Regions from separate parts of the Veillonella criceti genome, predicted to be linked through region 1. Evidence: riboswitches for the same ligand, from Rfam matches in the RefSeq annotation. Region 1 holds a riboswitch; each other region holds the start of a gene.
What was found. A riboswitch is a leader RNA that binds a small molecule or an ion and turns the genes downstream of it on or off. The one in region 1 is predicted to bind S-adenosylmethionine.
Positions count from the first base shown of each region.

Region 2: linked by a shared signal. The riboswitch ahead of DYE54_RS07020 (methionine synthase) and the one ahead of DYE54_RS05385 (MetQ/NlpA family ABC transporter substrate-binding protein) in region 1 are both predicted to bind S-adenosylmethionine.
Region 3: linked by a shared signal. The riboswitch ahead of metK (methionine adenosyltransferase) and the one ahead of DYE54_RS05385 (MetQ/NlpA family ABC transporter substrate-binding protein) in region 1 are both predicted to bind S-adenosylmethionine.

Region 1 is NZ_UHIO01000001.1:1,176,458-1,181,804, reverse strand. It holds gene DYE54_RS05395 (thymidine phosphorylase) at 1-143, shown strand, start outside; gene DYE54_RS05390 (cytidine deaminase) at 140-562, shown strand; gene DYE54_RS05385 (MetQ/NlpA family ABC transporter substrate-binding protein) at 687-1,517, opposite strand; SAM riboswitch class I at 1,611-1,701, opposite strand; gene DYE54_RS05380 (MetQ/NlpA family ABC transporter substrate-binding protein) at 1,825-2,658, opposite strand; SAM riboswitch class I at 2,798-2,889, opposite strand; tRNA gene DYE54_RS05375 (tRNA-Ser) at 3,007-3,097, opposite strand; gene DYE54_RS05370 (helix-turn-helix domain-containing protein) at 3,187-3,636, opposite strand; gene DYE54_RS05365 (carbon-nitrogen family hydrolase) at 3,828-4,622, opposite strand; gene DYE54_RS05360 (polysaccharide deacetylase family protein) at 4,839-5,347, shown strand, end outside.
Region 2 is NZ_UHIO01000001.1:1,570,082-1,575,428, reverse strand. It holds gene DYE54_RS07025 (homocysteine S-methyltransferase family protein) at 1-2,388, opposite strand, end outside; gene DYE54_RS07020 (methionine synthase) at 2,516-3,181, opposite strand; SAM riboswitch class I at 3,244-3,338, opposite strand; gene rsmG (16S rRNA (guanine(527)-N(7))-methyltransferase RsmG) at 3,502-4,227, opposite strand; gene mnmG (tRNA uridine-5-carboxymethylaminomethyl(34) synthesis enzyme MnmG) at 4,236-5,347, opposite strand, start outside.
Region 3 is NZ_UHIO01000001.1:379,661-385,007, reverse strand. It holds gene def (peptide deformylase) at 1-255, opposite strand, end outside; gene priA (replication restart helicase PriA) at 267-2,447, opposite strand; gene metK (methionine adenosyltransferase) at 2,604-3,794, opposite strand; SAM riboswitch class I at 3,849-3,949, opposite strand; gene coaBC (bifunctional phosphopantothenoylcysteine decarboxylase/phosphopantothenate--cysteine ligase CoaBC) at 4,009-5,190, opposite strand; gene rpoZ (DNA-directed RNA polymerase subunit omega) at 5,228-5,347, opposite strand, start outside.

The sequences.
Region 1 (5,347 bases):
ATGTACAAAGTAATACTAAGAGTACTTTAGAGGACGCTAAGGCACGTTATTTGTCGGCCTTGTCCTTTGGCGCAGCGGAACCTAGTAAGCAGCCATTAGTATGGGCCCGCGTTACTGAAGAAGGAACGGAGGCGTATATATGAGCCAATATATTTCGTTAAATATGAGTTCGTTTGATGAGTATAGAAGTCTGATTGGGGCGGCCTATGAGGCTAAACAGAATTCCTATAGTCCATACTCCAAGTTTGCTGTGGGGGCGGCGGTGCTTTGTGAGGATGAGACTATTTTCACCGGTTGTAATATAGAAAATGCCTCTTATGGCCTTACTAATTGTGCTGAACGGGTGGCGATTCAATCAGCGGTAGCTACTGGACATCAGACTTTTCAGGCTATTGCTATTGTAGGAGATTCAAAAGGGCCTTGTATGCCTTGTGGTGCCTGTCGCCAAGTATTAGTTGAATTTAAGGTACCCTTAATTATTTTAGAACAGAGTGAAACGGAATTAGTCGTTTATGAATTAGCTGAATTATTACCTCAGAGTTTTAGTGCTGACAATTTATAACATAAAAAAGCGAGTTATTCGAAGAACACAGGGCGTGTCTTTTGAGTAACTCGCTTTTGATTATATAACTAAGTTAACTATGTAACTAAGTTGCGTTTTATGAGGGCTATGCTAGATTTCTTGCCTAGAAGGCTGCTAAAATAGCACCTTTGTATTTGTCTTCAATGAATTTTTTCACTTCTGGCGATTGAAGTGCTTTCATTAATTTTTGAATTTCAGGACGATTTTCATCCCCTTTGCGAACTGTTACGATATTAGCATATGGGGAATCTTTATCTTCTAAGAATAAAGCATCTTTCACTGGATTCAAACCAGCTTCTAAGGCAAAATTAGTATTGATAACGGCTAAAGCTACATCATCTAAACTACGAGGCAACTGAGCCGCTTCTAATTCTACAAATTCAAGATTTTTTGGGTTGTTAACAATGTCTGTTTTGGTTGCATAAATATTGTTAGGATCTTTTAAGGTAATTAAGCCTGCTTTTTCTAATAGAAGAAGGGCACGACCGCTATTACTTGGATCATTTGGAATGGCAATTTTAGAGCCGTTTGGCAATACAGAATCTAAGTTTTTATCTGTAATTGTTTTAGAGTAAATCCCCATTGGTTCGATATGCACTTTACCAGCTGATACTAATTCCATGCTATGTTCACTAGCAAATTTATCCATGTATGGTACATGTTGGAAGAAGTTAGCATCTAATTCTTTGTCATTTAACGCTAGGTTAGGTTTTACATAATCAGTAAATTCAATAATTTTTAAGTCAATGCCTTCTTTTTCTAATAAAGGTTTAGCTTGTTCCAAAATTTCACCATGTGGTACTGGTGAGGCACCGACTGTAATTGTTACTTTGTTGCTGCTACCAGTGGCAGTATTTGTGTCGCTACCGCAACCAGCAAGTAATAAGGCGCTACCAAGAATTGCAGTAGCTGCTAGGGATAAAATTTTTTTCATACTATACCTCCTCGGGCTTACAATAATTAAGAAACATTAGCTGAGTGAATAAAAAAAGATGGCTTCGTAGTACCGAGCCATCATTGCTTACGCCTTGTATCTCTCGGTATATACCGCAGGAATTAGCACCATCGAATGGTTGCCGGATTTCATAGGGCCAGTCCCTCCATCACTCTTGATAACGTTTCATATATAATTCTTTGGTTAGTATATCATGAGAGGACAAATTTGTAAAGCAAAAAGAAACAGGCCCTGCGTGCAGAGCCTGTTAGGTATTTGGTGTATGAACTACTTTGTTATATAGCGCTTAGAATGCTGGCAAAATAGAACCTTGATATTTATCTTCAATGAATTTTTTAATTTCTGGAGATTGTAGTGCTTTAACTAACTTTTGAATTTCAGGACGATTTTCATCACCAGGACGAACTGCAATTAAGTTGGCATACGGTGAGTTTTTATCATCTAAGAATAAAGCATCTTTAACGGGATTTAATTGAGCCCCTAGTGCATAATTGGCGTTGATAACAGCAATATCTACATCATCGAGGCTACGTGGTGTTTGTGCTGCTTCTAATTCAATAATATCTAAATTTTTAGGATTAGCGGCAATATCAATTTTAGTGGAATAAATATTGTTAGGCTCTTTTAAGGTGATTAGACCTGCTTGTTGTAATAGGAGTAATGCTCGTCCTGTATTAGTAGGGTCATTGGGAATTGCTACTTTGGCACCATTTGGAATAGCGTTTTGTAAATCTTTATCTTTGATTTTATTAGAATAAATTCCCATTGGTTCAATATGAACAGTACCAGCTGAAACGAATTTCATATTATGTTCTTCTTCAAATTTTTTCATATATGGAACGTGCTGATAGAAGTTAGCGTCCAACTCTTTGTCATTTAATGCTAAGTTAGGTTTAATATAGTCGCTAAATTCAATGATTTTAAGCTCTACACCTTCCTTAGCTAATTTGTCTTTCACTTGTTCTAGAATTTCAGCATGGGGAACTGGTGAAGCACCTACTGTTAATGTTACCTTTTTGTCAGAACTAGTTGCTGCATTGCCTTGATCATTGCCACAACCTGCTAGTAGTAGAGCGCTGCCTAATACAAATGTAGCAGCTACAGATAAAAATTTCTTCATAGATGAAGCCCTCCTTTTGTCTCAAATAAACTCTCTCAAATAGAAATTTAGGACTACTTTTATATCCCCATACAAAAGTAGTATAGCGCGGTGAGTAATAAAAAAACGATGCCCTCGGCTTGCCGAGTCATCGCTACATTTGTTATCTCTCGGTATATGCCGCAGGAATTAGCACCATCGAATGGTTGCCGGATTTCATAGGGCCAGTCCCTCCATCACTCTAGATAATATCGCTATTAAAATTTCTTTGCTGATTATAGCATGAAGAAATCACACTTGTAAAGTAGGAAAATAAAATTAAAAAAAGCACATTCGAAAGCGGTATAGCTTTTGAATGTGCTTTTTTTATGGCGGAGAGAGAGGGATTTGAACCCTCGGTACGGTATTACCGCACACATGATTTCCAATCATGCTCCTTAAGCCGCTCGGACACCTCTCCATATATTACTTTGTGTAACGTACTTTACTATTATAGAAGAAAGTAAAAATCTTGTCAATCCATAAAAATAAAATTTTTTGAAGTAGTTCTTAGCAATATTTATGGAGTTCTTCCCGATAATGAGCAATGGTAATTTCATCTTTTGTATAAGTAAAAAGTTGTCCTAGAGAAATATCAAACACTTCTGTAATTCTTAGTAAAATATCTAAAGTAACGCCTTCTATATGATAGCCACGTTCTAAGCGAGAAATGTAACTAGTGCTAATACCAGCTGCTTGAGCTAAATCTTTTTGATACCAGCCTTTTTCTTTCCGCAAATGGGCGATTTTACAGCCTAGACAATTATATAAAGTTTGACCTTGTGGTGGGCCGTCTATATGGGCCGATGGGAATATGGGGTTTAGAAACGCAGCCAGTGCTAAGGCGGATTTAGAGCCTCTTTTTAAGTTGAATTTTGGGTGCCGTGTAAAATTACTTATATTAGTAGAATTAGTTTTCTTTGGAGTAGTCATAGATAATTTTTCGTGTATTGTTGACACCACATACGCCTCCTCTGTGTGGTAATAAGGATTAATTAAATAAACAACTATATATTACTCCTAAAAACATATATTGTCTAATGATTTGAAATTAAAATATGAAAAAACTATACCTAATTAACAAAAAACGTTCATTTTTTACTGGATTACACTGTAAAAATGAACGCTTTGATAAGTCTGTTTATATTATTTTAGTCCAAATGATACATATTTGGTTTTCGATCTCTAAATACATTGATTTTACGGCGAATTTCTTCCGTAACACTTAAATCAATGGTGCCGATAGCGATTTCTTCTGTATCACCTAAGTGTAATAATTCGTCGCCCCAAGGATCAAGCAATAAGGAATTGCCGGCACATTTTACCTTGCCAATATAGCCACAGGCATTAACGGCACAGAGGAACATTTGGTTTTCGATGGCGCGAGCGGTATTTAAAATTTCCCAGTGGCGTTGACGCATAGTTGGCCACTGAGCAGGTACGAAGAATAAATCAACACCTTGTAAAGTGGTGGTGCGAATGATTTCAGGAAAACGAATATCATAGCAAGTTACACTGGAGCAAGGAATATCATCTAAGAAGAAACGGTGAGTATGTTCGCCACCTTGGAAAAATTTATCCTCTTTAGCCGGTGTAAAACTATGAATTTTATCATATTGCGAGATAATGTGGCCTTCTCGATTGATAATATAGGACGTATTGTATACCTTGCCTTCCCGTAAAGTAGCTACTGAACCACCTACGATGTTTACATTGTGTTTATGAGCTAGTTGGCTGAGTATCGTTTGTGTTCGTTCGCCATCTTTGTCCGCTTCTGTTGGTAGTTGGTTCGTAGGATAGAAACCTGTGTTCCATGTTTCTGGTAATACCATAATGTCCGGTTGTTCTTTGGCGGCTGTGTTTATTAATTCTTCTACATGATTATAGTTGCGATTCACATCGCCCACGGCTACATCCATTTGTAATAAAGCGATTTTCTTTTTCATCTATGATACAAAGTCCTTTCTAACAGTTAGGTTAATCCCTTTGTGGCTAATTAACTAGTTATTATATGCTATATGGTTATATATATTATACAAATTACAGTACTAGTATAGGGGGAGATTTGAAAAGCTGTCAATAGGCATGGTCTGATTGTTTGTGATATAATATACGTTGTATAACTATTTTTAAAAACAATAGAATAAAATGGGAGGCAATTTATGAAACGTTTCATAGTAGTCTTTGCTTTGCTAGCGGGCCTATTGATGATATTAGCCGGTTGTATGTCTGAAACAAAAGAGGCAACGGTTAGTGAGGCTAACACTCAACCAGAAGCAGTGACTAAAACGGTGGCTACAGCTGTACCAGAGGGAATTCCGGTGCTTATGTATCACAAAATTGGGCCTGATGAAGATAATGATGCGGTCATTCGTGAAGACTTATTTAGAGCGCAGATGAAACTTTTACATGATAAGGGTTTTAATCCTATTACGATGGAGCAATTGAATGAATATGTTCGCCATGGAACGGCCGTACCGGTGAAGCCAGTAGTGTTAACCTTTGATGATGGCTATGCTGATACCTATAGCATTGTATATCCAGTGTTAAAAGAGTATGGTTTTGCTGCGACTGTGTATGTGAACCCTGGTGATGTAGGTACTCGTTTAACTTGGGAACAAATTAAAGAGATGAAAGACGGTGGCGTCACAATTGCTAGTCATGGGTATGA
Region 2 (5,347 bases), 390 kb from region 1:
AATTCCATCTTTAGCGTAGCTATCAGCGCCTGCTTTATCAGCATATTCCTGAGTTAAAACAGCGCCCCCAACGATAACTTTTGATGATAAACCAGCGTCACGAATAGCCTGTATTGTGACATCAATCATAGGCATAGTCGTCGTCATCAAAGAGCAAATTCCTACTACCGATGCGTTTTCACGTTCAACCGCTGCCACAATGTCTGTAGGATCCACATCTTTTCCCAAATCAACAACTCGATAGCCATTATTTTCTAATAAAGCGGCTACTATATTTTTACCTAAATCATGAATATCCCCTTTTACCGTAGCTACAATGACTGTATCTCTTGTCACACCATCACTTTCAGGTAACACACGCTTAATCGTTTGAAAAGCCCCTTGCATAGCTTCAGCGGCTAACATGACTTGCGGTAAAAACAATTTACCACTACCAAATTTATCGCCCACTACATTCATAGCTTCTGATAAAGCCTGTTTAGTAATTTTCAAAGGGTCAATGCCTTGTGCTAACGCTTGTTCCACTAACTGGATAACTAATTCCTTTTCCCCTTGTTCAACGGCATGTTGAATATTTTCTAAAGGATCCACACTATCAAAGGTAACCGTACTTTCCTTCGTAACACTTACAGTACCTGTTGGCACTCCCTCTTCTTCTTGCCCATAATCAGCAATAAATTCAGCTGCCGCAGGATCAAAACCTAATAAAGTTCGCCCCGCAATAAATGCTTTTTTAACCATCCCATTTAATGGATTCAATATGGGAGCCGTCAATCCATGAGATAAGGCCATCGTTAAGAATTGGCTATTCAAATACGGCCGCTGTGGCAAACCAAATGACACATTAGATAATCCCATAACAGTAGGAAAACCAAATGTTTCCTTATACATAGCCAACGTGCGTAAAGTTTGCACAGCACTATCTTGACCACTCGCTAAGGTTAATACTAACGGATCTAATAATAAATCCTCACTTCGTAAACCTACTGCATAGGCAGCTAACACGATTTCTTTAGCTAACGCTACCCGTTCTTCCGCTGTAGCTGGCAAATCACCTTTACCTAAAGGCAAACAAAGCACAGCAGCACCATATCGTTTAGCTAAAGGTAATACCCGTTCTAATTGTTCTGGTTCAGCATTGACAGAATTGATTAAAGGACGGCCTGGATACGCTTTTAGCCCAGATTCCATAGCATCTGGATCTAATGTATCAATGGATAAAGGCACATCAACCAACATAGAAAGTTCCATAATCGCCCGTTTCATAACAGCGACTACATCTATATCAGGTACGCCCATATTTACATCCAATACATCAGCACCAGCGGCTACTTGTGCTAATGCATCTCGTTTTACCATAGCAAAACTACCAGCTTTAATTTCTTTGGCTAATACTTTACGTCCCGTAGGATTAATTCGTTCCCCAATGATAATTGGTTTTTCTGTATGACCGACTTTAACAAAACGAGTACGACTCGTAAAAGCTGTAAAAGGCGCTACTTCTACCCGTTCTTTTGGTGTATGATGCTGTGCCGCTTTTGTAATCTCAGCAATATGAGCCGGTGTACTACCACAACAAGCACCTACAAATGTAGCCCCTGCATCAAGTAAAGCTGGCACAAAGGACCCCATTTCACGCGGTGATAAAGGAAATACTGTTTCTGTACCTACTAACATAGGCATACCTGCATTAGGTTGCGCACTTATTGGTAAATTAGTAACAGCAGCCAATCGTGCAACTAAAGGAATTAATTGTTCTGGCCCTAAGGAGCAGTTAATTCCCACAACATCAGCGCCCATAGCCTCTACCATAATAGCCGCGGCTTCTGGTGGTGTTCCCGTAATGGTACGACCATCCTCACTAAAAGAAAATTGACAAATAATGCCCACATCATTCTTGCTTTTATTAAGTCGTTTACGGGCATCACGAGCGGCTAATAAAGCAGCACGCATTTCTTGTACATCAATAATCGTTTCAATGATGATAAAATCTACACCCGCTTCAATCAAAGCTAAGGCCTGTTCATAATAGGTATCATAAACTGCATCGAAAGAAATCTGTCCTAATGGTTCAATAAACTGGCCTGTAGGTCCCATAGAACCTGCTATTTTAGCATTAGGTTTAACCTCCATAATAGCCTGCTTAGCCGCTATTACAGCTGCTGTATTAATTTCTTTCACACGCTGTGCTAAACCATAATCGGCTAATTTTAGACTACACGCGCCAAAGGTATTCGTTGTTACAATATCACTCCCATGTTGTAAATATGCTGCATGAATACTGGTCACAATTTCAGGATGTTCTATATTAAACAATTCAGGACATTGCCCCTCCTCAAGACCTGATTGTTGTAGCATAGTGCCCATAGCTCCATCAAAAATATACATACTATCGCCTCTTCTCTCTAACTATACCTAACCCTCTAATCAAACTACTTATCAGTATCTAATTATAATTGTACTTTAATTCCTACTGTATACTCTCTTTATTAGCAAATTCATAAATCCATCACGCTTATCCATTACGCGAAGCACAATTTGCTTGTGTACAAGAAGTACAACCTCGTTTTGTTGAAAGTTGCGCCCCATTAGGCATACAGCCAACAATCGCGGTAACTGACTTACGTGGAAATAATAAAAAAGCCTCTGTCACGGATAAACCGATTTTATCCGTCCCTACTATAGCGGCTAGTTGTTTTTGTATAGATAATTCCCAATCACCATATCCAGGACTAAAACGCCAAGTCGTCGTATAACCAGCTTTGGCGGCCGACTGTTTAATCACTTCATTCACTTGATCCGCCACTTGTTCAACTGCTGTTGTAGCGGCTGCATCGACCAATAAACCTAATGTATAATTACCAGCTTTAAATAATTCAGCACTCCTTAATTCAACGGCTTCCCCAATTGTAACCGCCATAACATATACTTTAGTCGCTTTTGCTAAATGCTGACGAATCGAATGTCCTGTTAATTGCAAAGGGGGATTACTTTTTATAAGGCCTGTTTCCGCATCATAGTCATATTCTTCAAATATACCTTTAGGTTCAGCCACTAACTGAACCTCTAAACAGGCCTCCATTACATATTGTTGTGGAAAATCCTTTGCCTGGCGTAAGCCTGCATAGCGCGTTACTTCTGCTTTATCAATTTGTGGTAATCGCCCATTATAAATAGCCATACGCCCACCTCTCACTACATTTTCTCATAAAAAAACCTCCATCTATACAGACAGAGGACTTTACCTCATCTGTCAGTTTCCTGTTGGAAGTAGCACCTTGCCTCTGCTGGTTGCTGGATATCATAGGGCCAAGTCCCTCCATCGCTCTTGATAAGGTCAACACATAAAAATAGGATACCTTCTATGCTATAGATTGTCAAGAAAAACCCCTGAGTATGCAGGTTTTAGCCTATATGTAAAAAATACACTTTGTTATAGGTAAAAACTTCAACTCAGGGGTTTAAGCATGTAAATGCTTTAATGCAATCTACTAGTTAGATTTACACTAATGGTTTTGTCTTTATTTCTTTTGGTTTACGAGGATATTGTTTTGGGGTAATGCCTGTTTTACGCACATAAATAATCGCTCGTTTATCAGCTAATGTAGGTAATTGTACAGGTTTTACTCTATCCACAGTCCCTTTTAATATTTGTAATGCTTTTTTAGCTTCTTGTAACTCTTCTTCATAGGCAGCGCCTTTTAAAGCAACCATATACCCATTCTGTTTCACATAAGGCAAGGCCCATTCTAACAAAATTGGTAACCGTGCTACTGCTCGGCTCGTTACAATATCATAAGTAGCTCTATGTGCCACCATATGACTCAGATCTTCAGCACGGCCATGCAAAGTAGTTACATTGGATATATGAAGGGCTTTAATAACTGACTCTAAAAAAGTAAGTCGTTTTTGCAACGAATCAAAGAGAGTTATCTTTAAATCAGGTCGCATAATCGCTAACGGAATACCTGGAAAGCCCGCACCAGTACCTAAATCCAAAAGGGTGGCTCCTGTTTTAAAAACAATTTGCCCCTCATCTAAAGCCGTCAACGAATCTACAAAATGTTTCACAGCTACTTCATGTGGATCCGTAATCGCCGTTAAATTCAAGCTTTTATTTGTTTCTATAAGCATTTCATAATAGGTAGTAAATTGCTCTAATTGTTTTTCTGTAACAGTAAAACCAGCAGCTTCTAATTGAACCGCCAAATTATCAGTAAAATTCATAGGCCCTCCTAGGACTGTTGTTCACGACGATACTGTTCCAATTGAATAAGCAATACGGATACATCTGCTGGTGAAACGCCTGAAATACGGCTAGCTTGACCAATGGAATGTGGCTTAATTTGTGCTAATTTTTGTTTAGCTTCTAAAGAAATGCCCTTCATCGTTTCATAATCCCAATCAGCAGGAATAATCTTTTCTTCTAATTTCCGTACTTTAGCTACCTGTTCCATTTGTTTCTTAATATATCCATCATACGTAATCATGATGTCAATTTCTTCTTCTACATCAGGCGTATATCGTGTTAAATTAAAAGCTTCTGCTACGTCACCATAAGATAATTCATTACGTTTTACTAGGTCAAAGGCCTTAATTCCTGTTTTAATAGGCGCTGTACCCATTGCTTCTAATTTAGCCTGCACTTCATTGGATGGATTAATTGGCGTATTATGCAATTCAGCTAACCCTTGTTCAATCAATTCTTTTTTTGCTTTGAAACGAGCATACCGTTCTTCCGTAACTAGACCAATTTCATAGCCCTTTTCAGTTAAACGCATATCCGCATTATCTTGACGTAATAATAAACGATATTCACTGCGACTCGTCATCATACGATATGGCTCTTTTGTCCCTTTAGTTACTAAATCATCAATCAGAACACCAATATAAGCTTCTGAACGAGATAAGATAAATGGTTCTTTACCTTGTAAATATAAAGCGGCATTAATCCCCGCCATTAATCCTTGAGCCGCTGCTTCTTCATAACCAGAAGTACCATTTGCTTGTCCTGCAGAATACAAGCCTTTAATCATCTTAACTTGCAAAGCAGGTGTTAATTGTAATGGATTTAAACAATCATACTCAATCGCATAAGCTGGACGCATAATTTCCACATCTTCCAAGCCAGGAATCGTACGCAAGAATTTATATTGTACATCAATAGGAAGACTCGTACTCATCCCCTGTACATACATTTCATTCGTATGATTTCCTTCAGGTTCTACGAATAATTGATGACGACTTTTATCACTAAAACGTACCACTTTATCTTCAATAGATGGACAATAACGAGGGCCTGTTCCTTCAATAATGCCTGTATACATAGGTGCCCGATTCAAATTAG
Region 3 (5,347 bases), 800 kb from region 1:
GACCCCGACTTGTTCACCATCAGCCTTAACAATTTCAGGATTGATAAATTCTTGTAAACCTGTACCATCGTCAACAACAATAATACGTTGAGACACATTCACCTGTGGAGCGGCTAAGCCACAACCATCAGCCACACGCATAGTCTCTGCCATATCATCTAATAACTGGCGTAATTTTTTATTCACAAAGTCAACTGGCTCTGCCACTTTCTTTAATACGGGATGTCCCGCTTTTACAATATCTAAAACTGCCATATATCCTCCTATCAAACAGGATCTACATCAATATGTAATCCTTCTTGTGTAAAAATCCACGAATTATATATAAAGTCTTTAATTGACTTCAAATCATTACCTCGTACCATAATAGCCACACGATACAAATCACGTACTTTCTTGATACCTTCTTCGTAAGGTCCCATAATATCAAGTTCACCAGGAACAAGAAACACCTCTAAAGCGTTTACAATTTTCTCAGCTATAGCCATGGCCTTAGCTTTATCTTTATGTTGAATTCGAAAATGTATCATCGCACCTAACGGTGGATATCCTAACATTTCACGCGCTTGTATTTCTTCTTTATAAAAGCCAATATAATCATGAGCCTTACTCTTTATTATAGCATAATGTAAAGGGTTATAGGTTTGAATTACTACTTGCCCCTTTCCATTACTGCGTCCAGCTCGTCCTGCCACTTGCGTCAACAAGTCAAATGTTCGCTCTGACGCACTATATAAGGGAATATTTAGTACCGAATCTGCTGTCAATACACCTACGGCTGTAACACCTTTAAAATCATGACCTTTTGCTACCATTTGGGTACCCAGTAGAATATCATACTGTCCCGCACCAAAATCAGCAAGAATTTGTTCACCCTGCCCCTTCTTAGTTGTCACATCTTGATCGAGCCGAGCAATACGTGCCTTTGGGAAATTACGCTGTAGTTCCTCTTCTACTTTTTGCGTGCCCGATCCAAAGAATTTAATCTTCTGACTCCCGCAATGAGGACATACTCTTGGCACTGGTTCATGATATTCACAATAATGACAACGCAGTGCCTCACCACTTTGATGATACACCATCGCCACATCACAATGAGGACATTTAATGGGCTCGCCACATTCACGACACATGACAAACGTACTATAACCACGACGATTTAATAAGATAATCATCTGTTCCTTATTACCTAAAGTCTGACGAATTAAATGACTCATAGCGCCTGAAAAGACAGAGTAATTGCCATACATCATTTCTTCTTTCATATCAATAATCTGTACCTTAGGCAACGGTTGATGAAAAATTCGATGTTTCAATTCTAATAAACGATATATTCCCTGCATAGCTAAATAATAGGACTCAATCGACGGTGTAGCTGAGCCTAATATTAAAGGACAATGATTCGCTTCAGAACGCCATTTAGCAACCTTGCGTGCGTGGTAACGGATCATGTCTTCTTGTTTATACGAAGTATCGTGTTCTTCGTCCACAATAATGAGCCCTATATCGTCGGTAGGCGCGAATATAGCTGATCGAGCGCCAATAATAATATGACTATCTTTGCGGCGTAATCGTTCCCAATTATTATAACGTTCACTAATCGTTAACTTACTATGAAATACAACAACTTCATCACCAAAAGCCTCTACAAATCGAGTCACAATTTGATTCGTTAGCATGATTTCAGGGACCAACACAATAGCAATGCGATCGTTAGCAAGACACTCACTAGCTGCCTTCATATAAATTTGTGTTTTACCACTCCCCGTAACACCATGTAATAAAAACGTATCCGCTGTACAAGTTGTTACAGCCCTTTTGATTGGTTCATAACACTGTTGCTGCTCCTCAGTAAGTGGTAGTTCCTTTACCACACAAGCATTGAACTTCGTCTTAGTCTGTGTATACCGTTCCTCTACTATAATACCTTCATAAGTCATGACTTGTTTAATAACAGGCAAGGTAAAACCGTCTTTTTGTAAACTATGAACAGAAGCTGTACCTAACTCTTGTAAATAAAATCCCAATTCACGTTGCCGTTTCCGTTTCATAGGAATATGTTCTGGTTGAAACCACGGTTGCACTACTAGCCACTGTTCTTTAGGGCGTTCATAACTTTTCAATTGTTTTTTATCAATCGTAAATAAACTCAGCGCTTCTGATAAAGCACATAAATAATATTTACTTAATTTTTTGGCCGTACTTAACATTTCAGAAGTAAACCAAGGGTCTTTATCTAACACTGCTTGAATCGGCTTAATTTCATAGGTAGGAGCTTCTGCTAAGTCACGATAGCCAATGAGAATCCCTTCCTCTTTTGTTCGCCCCAAAGGGACAGCCACCCGTGTACCAGGAGCAATCTCACCTAAATGTGGTGGTACAGCATAGCTGAATGGACTATTCATTTTCTTTGCTGGACGATTGATAATAACCTCCGCTACACGCATACTATCCCTCCTTTGCAGTATTTTTTATTATACCATTTTTTTCGATATTTTTAAATAAAGGGCCGACTGTAAAGACATAAAAAAATCGTCATACAAATAACAAAACGACAAGGTTCACTAAAGTGCCGAATAAGTATTTGTATGACGATATTTTAATTATAAACCAGCTTCTTTGCGAAGAACATCCGCTTTATCAGTATGTTCCCAAGGAAGGTCAACATCTGTACGACCAAAATGACCATAGGCTGCTGTCTGATGGTAAATTGGACGAAGCAAGTCAAGCATTTCAATAATACCTGCTGGACGAAGGTCAAAATGCTTCTTAACAAGTTCAGCAATTTTTTCTTCCGCCACCTTAGCTGTGCCAAAAGTTTCTACCATAATAGATACAGGTTTTGCTACACCAATGGCATACGCAATCTGAATTTCACATTTATCAGCAAGACCAGCCGCTACAATGTTTTTAGCAACGTAACGAGCGGCATACGCTGCACTGCGGTCTACTTTTGTAGGATCTTTACCGGAGAAAGCTCCGCCCCCATGACGAGCCATGCCACCATAAGTATCTACAATAATTTTACGACCAGTTAAACCAGCATCCCCTTGAGGGCCACCAATTACGAAACGGCCTGTTGGATTGATAAAGAATTTCGTATTTTCATCAACGAAACCTTCTGGCAATACAGGTTTGATAACTAACTCTTTAAGATCAGCTTCAATTTGTTCACGAGAAACTTCAGGACCATGTTGTGTAGAAATTACGATGGTTTCAATACGTTTAGGAACGCCATCTACATATTCAACAGTTACCTGAGTTTTACCATCGGGACGAAGATAAGGTAATACACCTTCTTTACGCACTTTAGTTAATTGGCGGGATAAACGGTGAGCTAATGCGATTGGCATAGGCATGAATTCTTCAGTTTCATTTGTTGCATAACCAAACATCATCCCTTGGTCGCCAGCCCCAATTTTATCAAATTTATCGCTACCACCTTCGCGTGTTTCAAGCGCATCATCAACACCCATAGCAATATCGACAGACTGTTCATCAATTGCTACATTAACACCGCAAGTGTCGCAGTCAAAACCATATTTAGCACGCGTATAACCAATTTCACGAATCGTCTCACGGACAATATGATTAATATCTACATAACATTTAGTGGAAATTTCCCCCACTACATGAACCTGACCTGTTGTTACCAATGTTTCACAAGCAACATGAGCCGTTGGATCTTGTGCAAGGATTGCATCAAGCACAGCATCCGAAATTTGGTCAGCAATTTTATCAGGATGACCTTCTGTTACGGATTCTGATGTGAAAAAAACATGTTTTTCAGCCATTTACCCATTACCTCCATAAAAAAATTCCTCATCAGCCAAGCGATGAGGAATCAAACCCCATCTTTCGGCATATTACCGTCGGACTTAGCACCTTTTCAAAATGAATGGTTGCTGTAGCTTCACAGGGCCTTTCCCTCCACTACTCTTGATGAGACAAAAGTTACTATTAAATTAATTGTGATAGTTCATATCACTGATTCATTATACAATAGAATCACAATTCTGCCAAGGCTGAAATAATTCGCTTAGCTACATCAATTTTTGTCATAAGTGGTAAGGGCCGAACTTGACCACCTGGATAAATTAAAGTTACTTCATTAGTATCAACATTAAAGCCTGCATTTTGTTTACTTACATCATTAGCAACTAACATATCAAGATTTTTGTTGAGCACCTTCGATTTGCCATACTCAATAACATTTTGTGTTTCAGCCGCAAAACCTATCAATTTTTGATGAGTTTTATTCGCACCTAACCCTTTTAATATATCTGGATTTTTTACTAATTTAAGTTCTAATGTATCCATCTTCTTAATTTTAGTATCCGCCATATTTTCGACTCTAAAATCAGCTACAGCCGCGGCCATAATAACAGCATCACACGCTTCATAACGACTATTAACCGCTTCTTCCATAGCTCTAGCAGATTCAACAGATACTAATTCTACCCCAAAAGGAACTGGTAAATTGGTAGGCGCTGAAATTAAAATGGTGCGAGCACCCGCCAATGCTGCTTGCTCTGCAATCGCATAGCCCATCTTACCACTAGAACGATTGCCAATAAACCGAACTGGATCAATGGCTTCTTGCGTACCACCAGCTGTTACGATTACTGTTTTATTAGCTAGTAAATCTGTTTTCATCATATGGAAGGATAACCATTCCACAATTCGCGCTGGTTCAGGCAAACGACCTTTACCAGTCACACCACAAGCTAAATGGCCACTATCAGCCTCTAAAATATGCATACCTAATTCACGTAAGGTATTCATATTCCGTTGTGTAACAGGATTTTCATACATGTTAGTATTCATTGCTGGACATAAGAAAATAGGCGCTTTTGTTGCCATAAGTTGTGTAGTTAGCATATCATCAGCAATCCCAGAAGCTAATTTACCAATCACATTGGCAGTAGCCGGTGCTACAATATAGGCATCGGCCCAAGTAGCTAATGCAATATGTTCTACATTCCAATCATGCACATCTTCAAACATTTTAACAGCTACTGGATACCCACTAATTTCTCCAAATGTCATGGGCGATACAAATTTAGTCGCATTTTCAGTCATAACGACTTTAACGTCCGCCCCTAATTTTCGAAGCCGACTAACCACTTCCACTGCCTTATAAGCAGCGATACCACCAGATACACCTACAATTACGTGTTTATTTTTCATCCTCAACACCTATTATAATTCTCTGTTTCTTACAGGTTTATTTAATACCATCTTTAGTACGAGCAAAACCAATCTTATCTTCAGCAATTTCATGAAGAGCTACTGACACTGGCTTATCAGTATCAAGCCCCGTTACCATTGCTTCATCACCATCGGT